3 regions of the Arthrobacter sp. LAPM80 genome follow, and region 2 is predicted to be linked to each of the others. Evidence: riboswitches for the same ligand, from Rfam matches in the RefSeq annotation. Region 2 holds a riboswitch; each other region holds the start of a gene.
What was found. Region 2 has a riboswitch for cyclic di-AMP ahead of AAGW05_RS14070 (M23 family metallopeptidase). Riboswitches for the same ligand answer to the same signal wherever they lie in the genome.
Positions count from the first base shown of each region.

Region 1: it holds a riboswitch for cyclic di-AMP, as region 2 does, so the genes downstream of both, AAGW05_RS12730 (hypothetical protein) here and AAGW05_RS14070 (M23 family metallopeptidase) in region 2, are expected to answer to the same signal.
Region 3: it holds a riboswitch for cyclic di-AMP, as region 2 does, so the genes downstream of both, AAGW05_RS02615 (NlpC/P60 family protein) here and AAGW05_RS14070 (M23 family metallopeptidase) in region 2, are expected to answer to the same signal.

Region 1 is NZ_JBCHVD010000011.1:99,568-105,985, reverse strand. It holds gene AAGW05_RS12740 (MFS transporter) at 117-1,391, opposite strand; gene AAGW05_RS12735 (MarR family winged helix-turn-helix transcriptional regulator) at 1,392-1,919, opposite strand; cyclic di-AMP (ydaO/yuaA leader) riboswitch at 2,123-2,316, shown strand; gene AAGW05_RS12730 (hypothetical protein) at 2,320-3,060, shown strand; gene AAGW05_RS12725 (SUMF1/EgtB/PvdO family nonheme iron enzyme) at 3,134-3,406, shown strand; gene upp (uracil phosphoribosyltransferase) at 3,388-4,026, opposite strand; gene tadA (tRNA adenosine(34) deaminase TadA) at 4,076-4,546, shown strand; gene AAGW05_RS12710 (hypothetical protein) at 4,630-5,001, shown strand; gene AAGW05_RS12705 (DNA glycosylase AlkZ-like family protein) at 5,011-6,180, opposite strand; tRNA gene AAGW05_RS12700 (tRNA-Ser) at 6,250-6,339, shown strand; gene AAGW05_RS12695 (hypothetical protein) at 6,390-6,418, opposite strand, start outside.
Region 2 is NZ_JBCHVD010000014.1:82,806-89,223, forward strand. It holds gene AAGW05_RS14055 (TDT family transporter) at 1-308, opposite strand, end outside; gene AAGW05_RS14060 (LysR family transcriptional regulator) at 415-1,368, shown strand; gene AAGW05_RS14065 (hypothetical protein) at 1,472-1,756, shown strand; cyclic di-AMP (ydaO/yuaA leader) riboswitch at 2,250-2,451, shown strand; gene AAGW05_RS14070 (M23 family metallopeptidase) at 2,583-3,275, shown strand; gene AAGW05_RS14075 (hypothetical protein) at 3,344-3,589, opposite strand; gene AAGW05_RS14080 (DUF3105 domain-containing protein) at 3,619-4,254, opposite strand; gene lgt (prolipoprotein diacylglyceryl transferase) at 4,247-5,179, opposite strand; gene AAGW05_RS14090 (multicopper oxidase family protein) at 5,192-6,418, opposite strand, start outside.
Region 3 is NZ_JBCHVD010000002.1:52,992-59,409, forward strand. It holds gene AAGW05_RS02605 (metal-dependent transcriptional regulator) at 1-662, shown strand, start outside; cyclic di-AMP (ydaO/yuaA leader) riboswitch at 1,007-1,229, shown strand; gene AAGW05_RS02610 (M23 family metallopeptidase) at 1,232-2,038, shown strand; cyclic di-AMP (ydaO/yuaA leader) riboswitch at 2,190-2,391, shown strand; gene AAGW05_RS02615 (NlpC/P60 family protein) at 2,396-3,190, shown strand; gene AAGW05_RS02620 (hypothetical protein) at 3,325-3,606, opposite strand; gene AAGW05_RS02625 (hypothetical protein) at 3,634-3,990, opposite strand; gene AAGW05_RS02630 (molybdenum cofactor guanylyltransferase) at 4,173-4,835, shown strand; gene AAGW05_RS02635 (DUF6457 domain-containing protein) at 4,839-5,180, shown strand; gene AAGW05_RS02640 (molybdopterin molybdotransferase MoeA) at 5,188-6,387, shown strand; gene AAGW05_RS02645 (alpha/beta fold hydrolase) at 6,378-6,418, shown strand, end outside.

The sequences.
Region 1 (6,418 bases), on a different contig from region 2:
AGAATATGCCGCTAGGGAAACAGACGTTTACGTCATGCGCTTGACGTTCAAAGCGGTCCCATCGAAGTGAGAACGGTTCCATCGAGGCCGGGAGCGCTCCGTGTCCCGGCACATCCCTAGCCTCCGCTCCGGCGAATCCCCGGCAACATTGAGAGCGGGTGCAGATCCCTGATCTGGTCGCGCAAGCGGACATTGTTGCGCCTGTTCATCATCGCCAGGGCGACCAACCCGGAGCCGATGGCAACTATGGCGCCCAACCAGAGCGACCAGCGGGCACCAAACTCGGTGGCCATCCAGCCAACAAGCGGCGCACCAATAGGTGTGCCGCCCTGCAGAACCACCATGTACACGGCAAGCACCCGCCCCCGCATGGCCGAATCCGTGGTCAGCTGCACCGTGGTGTTACAGGCATTCATAAACGTCAGCGAGGCAAGGCCCACGGGCACCAGCGCCACGGCGTACCAAAAGTAGCTGGGCATCAAGGCCGCAATGCCAACTGTCACGCCGAATGCCAGGGCACCTCCGACGATGTACAGCATCCGCATGTTCTTGCGCCGTGCGGCCAGCAGGGCGGCGGCCAGCGTGCCAATCGCCATGACCGAGCCCAGCAGCCCGTACTCCCCCGGCCCGAGGTGGAACACGGTCGTGGCCATCAGGGCGTTGGTGATCTGAAAATTCATCCCAAACGTACCCACCATGAACACCAGCACCATGATCATCAACAGGTCCGGCCGCTGCCGGATATAAACAAGCCCCTCGCGGATCTGCCCCTTCGCCCGCGGCACGCGCACAACCGGGGCCAGCTCGCTGACGCGCATTCTCCACAGTGAAAAAATCACCGCCGCAAAGCTGGCAGCGTTGAGCAGGAATGCCGGCCCTGTACCCACCAGTGCAATCACGAGGCCCGCAATGCCAGGGCCTGCGAGACGGGCCAGGTTGAAGGAGGCACTATTAAGCGCGACGGCGTTGGGCACGTCCTCCTTCGCGACGACTTCGGAGACAAACGCCTGCCGTGACGGGGCGTCGAAGGCACTGGCAACCCCCAACAGGAACGCCAATACATAAACATGCCACAGTTGTACAGTCCCCGTGACGACCAAAATTCCTAACAAAAGCGCACAAAAACCCATTCCCATCTGGGTCACGAGCAGCAGCTTGCGTTTGTTGACCCGGTCCCCCAGTACCCCCGCATACGGTCCAAGGAAGATAATCGGCAGGAATTGCAGGCCCGTGGTAATGCCGGCCGCCGTGCCCGAGTTGTGGGTCAGGACCGTCAGCACCAGCCAATCCTGGGCAACGCGCTGCATCCACGTGCCAATATTGGACACAAATGCCCCGGCCACCCAGAGCCGGTAGTTGAATACTTTCAGGGCACGGAACATTGAATTCATTTAGACGCTCATCGCCTGCAGGATCAGGGCCGCGTCATGGAGGGTGGCCCGTTCCTCCGGGGTGAGTGAAGCCACCCGCTTTGCCAGCCAGGCCGTTCGCTTGGAGCGAGCCCGCAGCAGGGCTGCTGCCCCTGTATCCGTAATTCGCACCAGTACCTGGCGCTTGTCTTCCGGATTCTCTTCACGGCTGACAAAGCCGGCCGCCGCGAGGGCGTTGACTATCCGCGTCATGGACGGGGCCTGGATCTGTTCCGCCGCGGCAAGCCCTCCCACTGTCCGGGGCCCTTCCATGATGGAGGCCAGGACTGAATACTGGCCGGGGCTGATCTCCCTTGACGCCGCTTCGGCACGCAGCCGCCGGGAGGTGCGCATGACAGCCACCCGCAGTTCCGCCGCAAGCGGTCCGGAGCCGATCGTCTTCGCGGGCTTTCGCCTACCGCCACCCTCCGCAGGGGTGACGGTGGCGGCCTGCGCGGGGCCCGCCGTCGTACATTGCGGGGAGGATTCGGTTGGGGAGGTTTCAGTCATCGCCGCTCAGCTGCCTAGGTCAGAAGTTTGGTATCTTCGAATCACCATTCTAGATCGTTAGCAATGCTAAGTAAACCGAAGGTCGCGCACCCTTGATACAAACAGCGTTACCAAAATGTGACATCCTATGTCGTTTCAGTTACGCTGGCAAAAGTGCCGACCGAACCAACTACGGTTCTTGGCACCGATGGACGGATCGCCGAGCTCTGCCGCCGCCCATCTCCCTCCACATCCATGGCAGAGACGGGGGACCCAATCTTTGCGGGCCCTTCCACAATGGAAGCCCTTGGGGTTAAGCCGGCACACCGACAGCAGCGATCATTGCTGCCCGCGGTGGTGCCGACCGGATTCTCTAGTCCGTTCCCGACAGCTCACCTCGCAGGCGTAGAGAGGCTCCTTCATGTCCAATGCACCCCAGCGCGGCCGCCGCCGCGCAGAACCAGTCCGCCGCCCGTCCATTTTTGGACTCGCATCCGCCCGTCCCGGAAGCCACGCCGCCGGGATTGCCGGAGCCAGTTCCACGGTCTCGGCTACGGCAAAATGCATGGCGGCTGTGGCCGTCGTCGGCGCGCTTGTGGGCGCCGGGGCCGTGGCCCAGCAGGTGGGCGCTTCCGGTGATCCGAGCATGACGAGCCTTGTTTCCTCTGTCGGCAACGATTCGGCAGCCTCTGCAGTCACGGCTCCGGCCAATGCAGCCATCAGCTTCCCGGGGCTCTCTGTCTCATCGAACCCGTCACCCACCAATGCCCCCGTCAAGGTCCAGTCCAACGACGTCAAGCCCGAGACTGCCCCGAAACCGTCCGCGGCTCCCGCCCCGGCCCCCGTTGCGGTTGACGATCCCGCTGGAGCCCAGGCTTACGCCTCAAGCCAACTGGCTTCCTTTGGCTGGGGTGCCGACCAGATGAGCTGCCTGACCCGGCTCTGGGAGCGCGAATCCAGCTGGCTCACGTCGGCCGAAAATGCCTCCAGCGGCGCCTATGGCATCGCACAGTCACTGCCTGCCAACAAGATGGACAGCACCGGCAGCGACTGGGCCACCAACTACAAGACCCAGATTCGCTGGGGCCTGAGCTACATCGAGGGCCGCTACGGTTCGCCCTGCGGCGCCTGGGGACACTCCGAATCCGTGGGCTGGTACTAAAACCTTTCCAAGCGGCTGGGCATGACCGGTGGCGAATCGCCGACCCTGCTGGGCCCCCGGCGGCACCATCACGATGCGTGGCGCACCGCAATGGACGGCGGCCGATGCGGTTGAGGGACCGCATCCCGTTGCCGGTAAGGAACCCAATGGGTACGGCTTGTTTGATGTGATCTGCAATGTCTGGGAAGGGTGCTGGGACTACGCGGACACGGCCCGCTACGCCGCGTCAGCGCCCCCGACGCCGTGCTGGAGGATGTGGGTTTCAAGGCGGCCCGGGGAGCCGTCGGGACCCGCCGCGAGCTTGCCAGCGGTGGGAGCTATTGGGGATCAGTCCACGACGCCGTAGAGACGGTCGCCGGCGTCGCCGAGGCCCGGCACGATGTAGGAGTTTTCGTCGAGGCCTTCGTCAATGGAGGCAAGGACAACGTGGACGTTGTCCCGCCCGCCATGGGCGGCCTCGAGCCTGGCCAGGCCTTCCGGGGCTGCCAGGAGGCAGATGCAGGTGATGTCCGCAGCGCCGCGGGCAAAGAGGAAGTTGAACGCCTCGATCAGGGTTCCCCCGGTGGCCAGCATAGGGTCAAGGACGTAGACCTGGCGGCCTGTGAGGTCCTCGGGGAGACGCTCGGCATAGGTGATGGCCTCGAGGGTTTCCTCGTTGCGAGCCATGCCAAGAAAGCCAACCTCTGCGGTGGGCAGCAGGCGGGTCATGCCTTCGAGCATGCCCAGTCCGGCGCGCAGGATCGGCACGACCAGGGGGGTGGGCTTGACCAGGCCGGTGCCAATGGTGGAGGTCACGGGTGTCTCGATATTGACGGGCTCAACACGGACTTCACGTGTCGCTTCGTACGCCAAGAGGGTGACAAGTTCCTCTGTCAGCTGCCGAAAAATCGGTGACGGGGTGGTCTTGTCCCGCAGGACAGTCAACTTGTGGGCAATCAGCGGATGATCCGCAACCAGTACGCGCATGAATAAAAGCTACCATTGAGCCGTGCCCAACACACATGATTTCCCCCCCATGGAGACAACCACCACGGCTTTGCATGCCCAATGGATGGGCCTTGCCCTTGCGCAAGCCCGGCGCGCCTTGACGACCGACGATGTGCCGATCGGCGCCGTCGTGCTTGGACCCGACGGCGAGGTCCTGGGTTTGGGACGCAACGAACGTGAGGCGCACGGGGATCCGACGGCCCATGCCGAGGTGGTCGCGATCCGCGAAGCCGCGGCGAAATTGGGTTCGTGGCGGCTGGCCGATTGCACCCTCGTGGTCACGCTTGAGCCCTGCACCATGTGTGCCGGGGCGATCGTGCTGGCGAGGATTCCGCGCGTCGTTTTTGGGGCGTGGGATGAGAAGGCGGGCGCTGCGGGATCGGTTTTTGACGTGTTGCGCGAGCGTCGGCTAAATCACTGGGTTGAGGTGTTCCCCGGCGTGCGCGAGGACGAGTGCGCCGTGCTGCTGACCGACTTCTTTGGCGGACACCGCCGCTAGCCGGCCGCCGCAGCGAAGATTCCCTGCTGTAACGTCTTCTGACGAACCCGTTGACAGGGCTCCGACCAATCTCAGGGGAAAAAATGGCATCATGGCGCGACACCACATCCGAGGCGGCCCAGGAAGACTTGGGTGCATTGCTGAACATCGCCATGCCCTTTGCGGAACAATGCCTTGAAAAGTACGGCGAATTCTTCCCCTTTGCCGCCGCGATCGGCACCGATGGCGAGCCGATCTACCTCATGGCGGAGCCGGACGAAGATGACGCTATCGTGGTTTCGGACGTTTCGCTCAGCAACCAGCACACCGACGCCGTCCATTTCGCCGCGGAACACGCAGATGGGATCGCCCTGAGCATCCTGCAGCCGTACACGCTCGGCGACGGCGGGCCCGAGTGGGGCGAGATGACAGTCAGCATGGGCGAACCGATCCTCTGGCGCGCAACGGAGCAGTAATCCGGCCGGTTATTCCCTCGATGCGGCGTTGAGGGCGTCGATCCGCTTTTGCCTGCTCGACGGCGAATCCAGGCTGAAGGAGCGGAAGTCGCCCAGGTCCTCGCGAATGAAGGCCTCGACGTCCTGGATTCTTTGCTTCACGGCGTCGCTGGCCTTGTTGAAAAGCCAATGGGCGATGCGTTCCTCGCCGGGATCGTACTGCCACAGGCCGATGATCCGCCCGCGGTCCACGATGGGGTGGTCGGGCAGGTCGGCCTGCAGGGCAAGCTTGGAACTGAGCAGCTGGCGATCCCGATCGTCTTCGGCAAAGTGGTCCGCGGCGTTGCGTCGCAGCAGGAACAGGGCGTCGGTTCCTGCGAGCAGCTGGATTTGCTCGTCCTGGGGGGAGCTGAAATCCTCCGCTTCGGCAACGTCGGCCGCCAGCATCCACAGGCCGTCATGTTCGACGGCGCCCGCGGCTCCCAGCGCGGCCTTGGTTTGCGCCACGGTGAAGGCAGTGAACCACTGCGTCTGCTTGAGCGTGGCCCCGCCTGTCCAGGCCAGGTAGTTCGCCATAAGCCTTGAGCGGGCATCCTCCCCCGATTCAGTGGCGGGCGGCAGGCCCCACGCAGTGTAGGAGTAGCGCTGCTGGTCGAGCCGGCCGTTGACGGGAACCCGTCGGATGCGCCCGTCGGCCTGTAATAGGCCCAGCACCGTGGGAAGTGTTGTGGAGGCGCCCTTCTTCTTGCCCTCCTCGCCCAGGTTGCGGACAGCTTCCCCCAGCTGCTCCTTGAGCTGCTTCGGGTCAAGCGGGCCCTTGGCGTCCTGGAGAAGTTGCAACGTTTGCGCCTCCAACGACGCAACTTCCGCCCGGTCGACGTCGAGCTTGTCCAGGACCTTCAGCGTCACCTCCGCCGCGCCCTGGCCAAGCGTCAACGCCCACGCGTAGTCCGCTTCGCCCAGCACATAGGTGCAGCCGCGCGCCGTCGGAAGTTCGTGGATGCGCAGGGCAGCGACATCGGCGTCGGCCTGCTCCCTGCGGATGCCCGCGCGGGCGAACAGCGTCAGGTAGGGATTGGCGCCGCCGACCGACCGGGCCCAGCCCGCCCGGCTCAACACATCAGCCGCACTACTGCCGGCAAGTGACCCGTCAAGGCCTTGTTTGTGCCAGGTCCAGGCACGTTGTGCTGCGTTGTCCATATGCTTATCTTGCACCATGGGTACCGCGGATTTTTGTTGTGGCGTTTGACCCGGTAGGGTTGACGCGTTGGTGACGTGTCCGAGCGGCCGAAGGTGCAACACTCGAAATGTTGTTCAGGTGAGAGCCTGACGTGGGTTCAAATCCCACCGTCACCGCCAATGTGCAAGGCCCCTGCTTCCCTTTGTTTGAAGGAAAGCAGGGGCCTTTGTCATGTCCGAGCGGATATGTTTTGCGGGC
Region 2 (6,418 bases):
GTCTCTCGGTGCCTGAGCCAGTGCACCCCTGTCGCGGCGGTCAGCAGGATAAGCAGCAATGACGCGAGGGCCCAGACGAGCGTGGCGCCGGTGCGTAAGCCGGGGAACTGCAAGGGAAGCGTCGCAGCGGCAGTCGCGACGATCCCGGTGCCCATGATGGATGCGAACCAGTTCGGGGTCAGGTTCGCAAACAGGTCAGAGGGCCTATCCAACAGGCGCAGGACACGACGGCCGGTAGTACGTCCTCCCAAGGGCAGTGCCTGTGGTGTGGTGTGGTGTTGGTTGGTGGTCAGTAGCATTGTTCCCATGTCTTCCATGATCCCGGTCTTAGAGCTGCCGCAGTAGGGGGCATAGACTTGTTAGGCTACAAGCCTGACTTGTATCACAAGCGTTCTTTCTGAAGGAGAATCCTCAATGCTCAGCCCCCGGATACCGGAGCTCTCCGCTTTGGAAATGCTCGCTTCAGTTGATGAGCTAGGATCTCTCTCTGCTGCTGGGAAACACTTAGGGCTTTCTCAGCAGGCCGTCTCCTCTCGGATGCGTTCCCTGGAGTCCCAGATCGGGTCGGCGCTGTTGACCCGGACCCCGAGGGGATCCACCCTCACAGAGGCCGGTGTTCTAGTCGCGGGGTGGGCTGCGGAGGTCCTTGCCGCCGCGGAGCGGCTCGATGCTGGGATAGCCTCGCTCCGATCCGACGCCGCTCGTCAGCTGAAGGTCGCAGCCAGTCAGACGATCGCTGAACATCTTGTGCCGCTCTGGCTGGTCGCACTGCGCCGGCAGCAGGAGAGTCTGGGGCTCACTCCCACGGTCGTGGAATTGACGGTGGGCAACAGTGAATCCACCGTGGCTATGGTCCGCTCCGGACAGGCGACCCTCGGTTTCATCGAAAGCCCCCACCTTCCCCCGGGCCTGAGCGCCGCCGCGGTACAAGACGATGACATGGTCTTGGTTGTCGCGCCGGAGCATCCTTGGGCGAGGCGACGGACACCCGTCACAACAAGGGAACTGGCAGCAACAGCACTGGTGACTCGGGAACACGGCAGCGGCACCCGAGATGTGCTTGAGCACCTGCTCACGACCGCCGGAGCCGAGGCTCTAGCAGAACCGTTGGTGGAATTATCAACAACAGCGGCCGTCCGCTCCGCTATTGCCGCTGGCACAGCCCCCGGCGTGCTCAGTGCACTGGCCGTCCGTGACGACCTAGCCCTGCACCGGCTCGTCGTCGTCCCCGTCCGCGGTCTGCCCCTACGCCGGACACTGACTGCTCTCTGGCAGACCGGCGGCTCACCTCCTCTAGGGCCGGCCAGAGACCTGACAGCCATCGCCGCCAGCGTTTTACCAATATCCGGCACCCGCCGGAAGGTATGAGACCCGGCGGCTTCGGAGCAAAGAGCGTGATCAAAACGTCCCCCGCCCGATGGTCGCAGAAAAGTAGGAAGCGCTGTCTAAAGCAGTCGATTTCGAGTCTTACTTGGCACAGGTGCGGACCTCACCGATCCGCACCTTTCTGCCAGCAGCCACAGCACGATTTGCCGCTAACCGTCAGAAGAACCTGGCCGAAACCAAGGGTGCCTTGGTCCCCGCCGTCTCAGAAGTGCTTTTTGTCCGCGTCCACAACGCCAGCAGGTTCCAGATGGCCGCCGTTTTGGTGGCCGGACATAGCCAGTGGAGCGGTGAAGATTGGATCCGCCGGTCTCCATCGGTTATCGAGGTGGAAGCCCCAGCCGATACCAGCCTTGGCCGAGGCTGGTGCTGATCTCTTAAAGAGATTCCCCGCCCACACAGCGGAGATAGTGTATAGGCTGCCGATCTTGTTGTCACGATGAGATGCGGGAACTGAACCGTCCCAGGATTCATGGCCGCCGTTTTAGTGGATGCGTGTTAGTTAGCCAGTATTGGTGTTGGGGCTTTGAAGGTAGGCCATTAAACGGGACCAAAATGGAATCTTGTGGCTGCCACAAGGGCCGCCTGTCGTGGGGTGTGACTGGTAGGTTGCGTTGATTCTCAGCGATCCAGTACGGCATTACTGGTGCGGGGTTAAGGTTCATTTTTCCTTATCGGCGGCCGGTACCTGAGCTAGCCGTTATTCTACTGGACCGCAAGAGGCGAGAGTATGCACTGCCTTGGCTGGGACTCTGGAGAAACTGACGATGGCAATGGTGCCCACAATTAATAGGTAACGAAGTTATAACTTTTGGCTCGATGTCCGCTAAGCTAATAAAAATACATGCCCCAAACGGGTATGTTTGTGGGCCGCTTCGCCAAACCCCGTCGGCGGGCCACGACTATTGAGCTTCTTGACGGGGGCGGAGGAACCACCATCGGCGCCATAGTGCGCCTTGGGGTGAAGTCCACCTGACACATCATGGATCTCACATGCGTGTGTTGGGCGGGCCGGGCAGGCACCTCGTCCGAATCCGACAGCTAACTTCGCCGGCGTCGAGAGGATTGCCATTTTGTCTGCCGCACCCCAGCATGGCCGCCGTAGAGCCACGCCCACCAAATCTTCGCCAGCATTGCCGGGGCGCCATTGGGCCCCGGGAATCGAGTCGAGATTCAGAGGCGGCGTAGGCCGCAAACAGATGGGTATCGTCGCGGTAGTAGGCGCCATTGCCCTGACTGCTTTGCCGGTGGCACACGCCGAATCCCACCGCTTGGCACCGGCCGTCACCGCAGGGGCTCCTGCGGCTGCGACAACGCCGCAGCCGGCAGTGATTGCCGACAAGGATGTTGTGGTGACTTTTGCCAGGCCCTTGGTGTCAAGCAAGCCTGCACCTCCGGTCTCGCTCGCTGATACGGTAAAGCCCGCCGCTACAGATCAGTCCGCGCTGTTGGGCGCGGCTGCGCCACAAGCCCCGGAGCAAGCCCCGGCTGTTCAAGCGGCCGCCGGGCTGCGCGCGCCTCTGGCCGTTTTGACGGTGACCTCTCCATTTGGATACCGCACCAATCCGTTGACAGGCGCGGCGGCGGAAATGCATACAGGTATTGACTTTGGTGCTGCATGCGGAACTGCGGTGTTCGCCGCTGGTGCTGGCACGGTGACGGAGGCGGGCTGGAGCCAGTACGGTGGCGGCAACCGCATTGTTGTTGACCATGGTGGCGGTATTCAGAGCACGTACAACCACTTGAATAGCATCGCTGTCAGCGTTGGCCAGACGGTCGGTGCTGGTGCGCAGATTGCCGGCGTCGGAACAACAGGGAATTCCACCGGCTGCCACCTGCATTACGAAGTAATGGAAAATGGCCAAACTGTCAATCCTGCCCCGTACCTCTAGCCAACTCCACGGCGCCAAACGCCGGTGAGGCCGACTGCCACCAGGCAGCCGGCCTCTCTGGTCATCCGTCAGCGTTTCTTGGGAGTGGCCCGTCCGGCAAGAACGGCTCCGAGGATCATGAGGACTGCGGCGGTGGGATAGCCGATGAAGAGGTCTTGGATGCCGGGTGGGCCCCCAGTGATGGCGACGTGGGCGATCCAGTGGGAGAGTCCCACCAGGATCCCGACGGCTATGATGAGTTGTCCCATTCGGACCAAAAAGCGGTGGTGGCGGTAGTCCTTCGCAGCGTCGCTGCCAGGGAGGTTGTTGCTCATGGGGGTGTCTCCTAAGGGGTGTGGTGGGGTCAGCCGTTGGTGCCGCCGGAGCAGGCTGCCCCAGGTTCGGGTGTTTGAGGGCCCATGGCATACGCCTTGATGAAGCTGGGCAGGCGGATATCCCCGGTGTTCGGGACGTTGAGCTGAATTCCCCACGCGGAGGCGGTTACAGCGGAGGCCTGGTCCGGGTTGGGACTGAGCAGGACATAAGGCTTGTTCTTGACCAGTGTTGTCAGCGTTCCCAGATCTGCTGGGGAGAGACCGGGCTTGTAGGTGATCCACACTGCGCCGTGTTCAAGGGAGTGGACGGCCCGCTCTTCGTTGACGGGTTCCGGGTATATGCCGCAATTCGTCCAGGTCGGCGAGTGGTCCCCGCCGACTCCGGGGACCTGCGGGTAGCCCACCTGAGTTTGGATGTGGTTGCGGGTCAGGTTCGAGTAGGTCTCGACGCCGGCGATGGGCTTCTTGGCGGCCTCCTCCGTGGCAGTTCGGGTCTGAACTGAGCCGGTGACGACGAACGTGACGATGGTGATGACGGCGATGGCCAGCAGGCCAAAGCCGCCGTAGATAAACATGTTTCGTTTACGTTGCTTGCTCCGGTGCTCGGCCAACACGGCCTTGACTTTTCCCTGGCGCTCGGCTTGGCGGTCAGTGGAATCACTCATGGGGGGCGCCCGGGGTTGAAGGCTTCACAGCGTCGTCGGGGGAACTGGTGGGCTCCGCTGGATTTACGGTTGAGGAACTAGCGGTGGAGCGTGGCTTGCGGCGCGCAGCGAGGAACCAAGCAGCCCCGGCCAGTAAGAGCAGGCCTGAGACCCAGGTGTTGACTCGTAGTCCCAGGATGGTGTTGGCATAGTCGGAGCGCAGCAGTTCGAAGATGAACCGTCCGGAAGTGTAGAAAACAACGTAGAGCGCAAATACGGATCCGGCACCGAGACGGAATTTTTTGTCAAGGATCAGCAGTACTGCGGCGGTGGCTAGGCACCACAGGGATTCGTAGAGAAATGTTGGTTGGAAGTAGCCGAGCACCACGGGTGTCCCGGCATTGTCGAGGACGGCGCGGCCGGTGGTGAAGTCCATCTGGTGGATCTGCAGTTTCCACGGTGCCGTGGACGGGTCGCCGTAAAGTTCGTTGTTGAACCAGTTTCCCCACCGGCCCAGGCCTTGGGCGATCAGCAAGCCAGGAGCGGCAGCGTCAATCAGGGTGGTGAACGGGACATTGTGGCGGCGGCAGCCAATATAGGCCCCGAGCAGGCCCAAGGCGACGGCGCCCCAGATACCCAGGCCTCCGTCCCAAATTTTCAGGGCGTTCCAGGGGTTTTTCCCGGGCACGAAATACAGTTCGGGGTCCGTGATGACGTGGTAGAGGCGTCCGCCGACGATGCCGAAGGGGACCGCCCACATCGTAATGTCCAGGATCACCCCCGGTGTTCCGCCCCGGGCGGTCAATCGCCGTCCGGCGAGCCAGACGGCAATGATGATTCCTGCCAGGATGCACAGGGCATAGAAGCGGATGGTTAGCGGTCCGAGTTGGAAAGCCGCCACGGTGGGGGACGGAAGGAACGCGGTGGTCAGTGTTGTGGGATTCATGATGGTTGGGCCTTAGCTGAGGTAGGAAAAGACACCCATCATGCCGCGTTCGGCATGGTAGGCGTTGTGGCAGTGGAAGAGCCACTGGCCCGGATTGTCGGCATCGAATTGGACGCTCACGGTTTCCATGGGTCGGACGATGACTGTGTCCTTGCGGGCGCCTTTGGTCCCGATCTGGAAGGTGTGCCCGTGGATGTGCATGGGGTGCCACATCATGGTGTCGTTGATGAACTTCACTTCCACGCGTTCCCCGGCTTTGAGATCGAAGGCGTTCTCAAATGGCTTAGTCATGTCGAAGCGGTGGCCGTTGATGCCCCAGTCGTACTTCATCATCCCTCCTGTCAGGTGCACTTCATGGACCCGGTCGGGTTTCCTGGCGGGCAAAGTCACGGAGGGGTCTGCGGTGAGCTGGCCGCCGTCGACCACTGTGCCGGTCAGGGCAGTTGGCAAGGACTCCCGGGCCGGCGCTGTCCCGGTCCCGGTGTAGATCAGCCCGTAGGTCATCTGCCCTTTCCCTTCAGCCAGTGCCAGCAACGGTGTGTAGCCGTCCTGGACGGTCAGGAGGGCGTCGATGCGTTCGCCCATGCCAAGTACGACGGCGTCGACCATGGCATGCTGGATGGGGAACCCGTCGGTGTGGGTCAGAGTCAGCTGCTGGCCCGGGACGCCGACGCGGTAGGCGGTGTCGCCTGCGGCGTTGATGATGCGCAGACGGATCTTCTCACCCGGTTTGGCTGCGAACGTTTCCGGATTCCCTGGGTCCTTGCCGTTGAAGAGATGGAAGGGGTAGGCGACGTCGCCGGCGTCGCCGCCCAAAAAGTCGCTGGAGGCACCCATGAGCATGTGGCTCATGTCCATGGTGCCGCCTTGGTCCATTTCTCCTTGGTTCGTGTTGCCGTGGTCCATACCTTTCATTCCACCGCCACCTGTGCCCATGCCTTGGGAAAGTTCCTTCAGAACATCGGTGGGGGTGCCGGTGATGCCGTCGAGCCAGTCGTCAAGGACGATCACCCACTCTTTGTCATAAACGAGTGTCTCGTTGGGATCATCGATGATGAGCGCCCCGTAGAGGGCTTGTTCGCGCTGCATTTCCACATGGGAGTGGTACCAGTAGGTGCCGGGGTGGGGAAGTTTGAAGTCGTAGCCGTTCTGGGACCCGGGGGCGAAGGCGTCCTGGGTCAGGCCGGGAACGCCGTCGTCATTGTTGCGTAGGGCCAGGCCGTGCCAGTGCACACTGGT
Region 3 (6,418 bases), on a different contig from region 2:
TGCGGACCATCCTGGAGTTGGAAGAAGAGAACATTGTTGCCCTGCGGGCGCGCATCGCCGAGCGCCTGCACCACTCAGGGCCCACCGTTTCTCAAACCATCGGACGGATGGAACGTGACGGTTTGGTCATCGTCTCCGGCGACAGGCACCTGGAACTGACCCCCACAGGCCGGGACAAAGCCACACGCGTCATGCGCAAGCACCGGCTGGCAGAACGCCTCCTCTCCGATGTCATCGGCCTGGAATGGGCTTATGTCCATGAGGAAGCCTGCCGCTGGGAACACGTCATGAGCGAGCGCGTTGAACGACGCCTCTATGAGCTGTTGGGCCAACCCAGCGAGTCCCCGTATGGCAACCCGATCCCCGGCCTTGAGGAACTGGGCGGAGAGATTTCGCCCAATTTTGCTGCGGGATTGGTCACATTGGTTGACGCCATGGCCACGTATGCGCCAGGGCAGGAAGTCGTTATTCACAGGCTTTCCGAGCGCATCCAGGTGGATCCGGAACTGCTCCAGCAGCTCGACGAGGGCGGTCTGCGCCCGGGGGCCCGAATCTCCCTCGCACAGGTGGGCGACTACATCTCGGTGCGCGTGCCTGACATCGAGGGAGCACTGGAACTGCCGCCGGAAGTCGCCTCGCATGTGTTTGTCTCCATGAGCTGACAAGCGGTTTCGCGCGACTCGGGCTGCACTGGCCCTGTCGCGAGTGACCGTTGTTGTTGCAGGCCCGGCTGGCACAAGCCGGGCCTGTTGCGTGCCCGGGCCATTCCTGAACCGTCCGTGTTGGCGAGGCCCGTTGGCCTTGCCCGCGCCCGTCGGAGTTGCCCTATCAGGGCCGACGCCGGTCCTGTCAACTGTCTTTTCGGTCAGCGTTGGGCCCACGGGATTTGACAGGACACTATTGACACTCTAGGTAACGGAATTGTTACGTTTACCGCCTGTACCGTATAGTAACTATCTGACGCTGTAACCAAAGCGTTACCGTTCCGCGACACCGAACCTTGCCTTCGCGGAACGGACAATAATCAATGAGGCAGGGGCGGGGGAACCACTTTTGGCAGACAGCCCAGTCTGCCTTGGGGTGAAGCCCACACTTGAAGCCGCACGAATCCTGGACGCATTCCATTGCGCCACGGGACGCCGTGTGCCAAAGCATGGGCCGGATCAAAAGCAAGACTCTCTGATCCGAATCCGACAGCTAACTTCGCAGGTGCCATACAGAGAGGTTTTTAGTGTCAGAGGTTAAACAGCGGGGACGCCGTCGTGCGTCGTCGCCGGTGACTCATGAGCTCACCGTGGTGCCCGGCGGTCGCCGTGAAGCCCTTGCTGTGGAGCGTGCAGCAGTTCCCAATAATTCAGTGGCCCAGCTTCTGCGTGCTGGGGCCGCCAGCGGTGCAGGTCAAAAAGTTGGCGTAGCCATGGCCGCAACCGGTCTGGTGCTCGCGGTCACGCTGCCTTCGGGTCAGGCTGTGGAAGCCCCCTCTTTCCAGGCTTCGACGGCGTCCTCGGTGGAAACCGTTGTGTCTGCCTCAGCCGAGATTCCCATTACTTTTGCCGCTCCCGGCATCACCAGCGCGTTGAACCCGGATGGCCGGCTCAAGGAAACGTTGAAGGTCAATGCCTCCAAGGTCACGCCCCAGGCCGCCAAGGGAACCCTGTCGGCCCCGCTGAAGGTGCTCACGCCAACCTCGCCGTTCGGCGACCGGATCAGCCCCATTACGGGCCAGGTTGATGAGCACCATACGGGTCAGGACTTTGCCGTTGCGAGCGGCACCGATGTGCTTGCAGCCGCCGGCGGAACCGTCACCTTCTCGGGGTGGCACAGCTACGGCGGTGGCAACCGCGTGGTGATCGACCACGGCAACGGGCTCTCAACCTCCTACAACCACATGAGCAGCAACTTGGTCAAGGTTGGTCAAAAGGTTGAACGTGGCGACGCGGTCGGGCTCAGTGGCTCCACCGGCGCATCGACCGGCCCCCACCTTCACTTCGAGGTCATCGTCAATGACGAGACCATCGATCCCATGGGCTGGCTTTAATTCCTCCACAGGCTGATTTAGATTACGACTTAGTCACAGAACCGTGACCTGAACGTGACATTGCGAAAAATCTGTTGTACCGTCGTAATCGCGCCAGCTTCGAATCAAGCCGGCGCCCGTGAGTGGATTGCCTAGCTCTGCCACTACTCATGGTCCGTTCGTATCAATCGTCTGGCAGGGGCGGGGGAACCAATAATCGGGTTTCGCATCACGTGCGAAATCCTTGGGGTGAAGCCGCGAAGCGTTCAGTCACAGTTTTAGGGAAGCAATTCCCTGTGCCTTGAAACGTGGAGCGACCGGGTGACTCCCATCCGAATCCGACAGCTTACCTCGCAGGCATTGGGAGAGGAATCCTTCTTGGCTTCAAACACTGCCCTTGGGCGCCACCGCGCCGAGGTTGTTAAGACCGGCACGATGTCCACCCTCACGAAAGCCGTCAGCTCCAATGTCGGCGGGGTTGGTCGCCAGGCTGCTGTTATCGCAGCAGCTTCCGGCTTGGTCCTTACGTCCGGCATCGCAGCAAACGCGGCTACTCCCACTGTGGAGCGCGCTTCAGACGGTGCAACCACGCTGAACCTGAAGACGGAACTTGCTTCCACCATCACGGCAGCATCCACGGTGAAGATCTCCTTCGCCACCCCCGCAATCACCTCCACCCCGGCTCCCGTTGTTGAAGCGCCGGCAGTTGTAGAGGCACAGAGCAGCGACGTTGCAGTGACACCGGTTGCAGAAATTGCACCGGCACCGGCACCGGCAGCCGCAGCAGCTCCGACTGTAACCACCAGCAACCCTGAGGTTGCTCCCAAGCCTGCAGTTGCAAGCGGAATTGGCGCCACCATTGCCAGCGCAGCCTTGGCTCAGCTTGGCGTTGGCCAGGACTGCACCGCGCTTGCCAGCAACTCCCTGGCTGCCGCTGGAATCAACTTCCACGGCTGGCCCGCCGGCTACCTGAGCCTGGGCCGCACGGTTTCCCAGGGCCAAGCCCAGCCCGGTGACTTGATCTACTACGCAGATGGCGGCATGGGCATGGCTCACATCGCTGTTTACATTGGCAACGGCCAGGCCGTACACGGTGGATGGGGCGGCGGCACGACCGCAGTCTTCTCCGTCAACGTCGGTTCAGGTCCCGTTTTCATTGCAATGGGTCACTAAGAACGTCTTTACCCCAATGAACCCCGTCCTCGGACGGGGTTCATTTATTTAACCCCCGCACCATGGCCGCCCGGTTGGGGCGGCCACTGTGCAGGTTAGGCCCCGCCGACTTTAGGACCCCCCGGGGTTAGGGGTCAAGGGTGCTGGGCGGCGGGATTTCCTTGACGAAGAGCAGCAGGACGGATGCCAGGATCAACAACGGCACCAGGCGTTAGAAGCGTGGCAAGGGGGGTCGCCAACAAGCTGCCGACGACGGCGGAGCCCAGGGCCGCGCCGATCTGCCGGAAGTAGTTGCTGGAGGCCGTGGCCATGCCGAGCTGGGGATTGGGGAACTGTTTCTGGACGATCAGCACCAGGGCGCCGGCCACGAAGGACAGGGCGGCGAGGGGCAGCCACTTGTACTTGTCGATGCCCATGCTGATGATCTGCGGAGAGTTTCAGTCTTATTGGTGCCCCCACGTGGCCACAAGTGCAGGCAGTGTTGAGGTGAGTGCCAGCGTGGCCATGCCGGCCACGAATGACAGGGCGAAGACGCCGTCCGTGAGCATCAAGCCGCCGCCCAACCCCCGGATGCCGCGGCCAATGATCAGCCACGTCATGTCCTGTGCCATGCCGCCCAGCTTGCCAAAAATGGGAAGCATGATGGTCGAGGCAAGGAGGTACATGGTGATGACCCACAGCATTTCCTCGACGCCGTGGAGCTGTCCGACGATGGTGGGCAGTGGCTTGAGTAGGCGCCTTCCTTGGTGCCGAAGTAGTTGAAGACCGTCCGGGGAGACGGAGTTTGCCGCGCAGATCATGTCGACTGGGACGTTTTCATAGCCGATTTCCAGACCATCCTCGCTGCGGGCACATGTGGTGTTGCGGTGCTCCTGATGGCTCCAAGGTGCGCAGCAGATGGCGAGGTTTTATTCCGGCAGTGGGAAACGCGTCCCGCACCGCCGGATAGCATGGCAGGCATGAAGACTTCCACTGGAACCGCATGCAGGCGCTGATCCTTGCCGGCGGACTGTCCCGCAGACTTAATGGCGTCCCGAAGGCAGGGCTCATGCTCGACGGTCAGACACTTCTTGCCCGCACCGTCGACGCCGCGGCGCGGGTGATCGCCGCCCAGGCCGGGACCGCCCATGTCCCGCTCGCCGCCCAACTTGGGATCGCCGTCGTGGGTCCCGTTGGCAGCATCGCCCAGTGGCTTGCCACGGCCCAGACGGTTGCGGGGGTGGCGGCAGTGCAGGAGGATCCGCCATATTCCGGACCGGCGGCGGGCATTGCGGCAGGCGTTGCGGCGTTGCCGGGCAGCGGCGGGTATGTGCTCGTGCTTGCGTGCGACATGCCGCATGCGGGGGAGCTCGCGGAGCTGCTCGCCGCCGAACTCCCCGGGTGTGCTGCGGGGGAGGGCGTCATGGCTGTTGCGGATGGCCGCCGGCAGCCGCTGGCCGCCATCTATCCGCTTGCGGTGCTGCGTGAGGCCTCCGATGCGGCGCGCAAGACCCAACGGCTGGAGAATGCTTCTGTTTTCTCCCTGGTTGCTAGTGTGAACATCAAGGAATGCGCCGTGCCTTCGGGGTTGACGGCTGACATTGACACTTGGGCTGACGCCCGCGCGCAGGGGATTGGCGCGGGGACGGCCGACGCGGAAGGCTGACAGTTGGAAAATCAAGACGAGGTTCTGCAGGCGTGGACACGGAAGCTGCTGGAGGCCTTTGAAATTGCCGACATCGACGTGGACGTCCACGCCGTGCTGAACCTGGCTGGTGTGGCCGCGCACTCGATCGTGCGCCCCGCAGCCCCGCTGACGACGTTCGTTGCCGGACTCGCCGCTGGCTTGGCCGCCGGATCGGGCCAGGCCAGTGATGCCGCGGCCATGAAGGCGGCGCTGGGGATGGCGAAGGCGCTGGCAGCCGCCGAGGTGCCTGCGCCGGCGGTGTCCGCCGAAGCCGGGGCCACGGAAACGGCCCCGGAAACCGCCGAAACACCAACAGGAAACTAGCGTTTCCATGGTGGAGCACGCCGAAACGGTTCTCCCGCACTCGTGGCAGGAAGCGCGCGAACGGGCGTGGGACGTGGCCCTGCCGCTGCCCGCACACCCCATCATGCTGGCCTCGGCCGTGGGCCGGATCCTCGCCGGCGACGTCTATTCGCGCCACGCCATGCCCCACTATGCCTCCTCGGCCATGGACGGCTGGGCCGTTGCGGGCAGCCCGCCCTGGATTCTCGCCGAACCGGGCGCGCAGCTGAGCCCCGGGCAGGCCGTGCCCATCGTCACGGGCGGACTTATTCCACGTGGTGCGAAGTCGGTGCTGCGCAGCGAATCCGGCACGCTTTCCACAGACGAGGACGGCCTGCCTGTCCTGGTGCGCGGCGAGAGGGCCCGCCCTGGGGAACCGAAAAACGGCCAACACATACGGCCCGCAGCCCAGGAGGCGGCTTCCGATGAACTCCTGGTCAAGGCCGGCACCACCCTCAACCCGGCCCACATTGCCCTTGCCGCCCTTGGCGGCCTGGACGAGCTCAACGTGCTCGGCAAACCTGCTGTGAAAATTGTCCTGACGGGAGACGAGGTCGTGGCCTCGGGCATCCCCGAGCCCGGATTTGTCCGCGACGCGTTTTCGCCTCAGCTCGGTGCGGTCGTGTCAATGCTCGGCGGCACTGTCGTTGGCCTGCAGCGGGCGGCCGACTCCCTTGCTTCCATGCTCGATGCACTGGCTGATGACGAAGACGACCCCGCCGACGTCGTCATCACTACCGGCGCAACCGGCCACTCCGACGTCGATTTCCTGCGCGAAGCGATCACGGCCATGGGCGGGACCTTCCACGTTCGGCACATTTCCATGAGGCCGGGCCACCCCACCATGCTGGCCGAATTGCCCGACGGCCGATTCATCGTGGGACTGCCGGGCAATCCGCTCGCGGCCATGGTGGGCCTGATCATGCTCGGTGCACCGCTGCTGGCGCGGCTGGGAAGCCTGCCCCGGCCCGCCACAACCGAGGTGGCCTGCGGATCTCCCATCAAGGAGTACCAGGGGCCCACCCGCCTCATGCCGTACCGCCTGGTCTACGGGCTGGCCTCCCCTTGCGCCTACACCGATTCCGCCATGATGCGCGGACTCGCCGCGGCCGACGGCCTGATGGTTGTGCCGCCGCATGGAGCGAAAATGGGTGAAACACTGACCGCGATGCCGCTGCCTTGGACTTAATTTTCACCTGCCCGGATGGCCGGGAACTGCA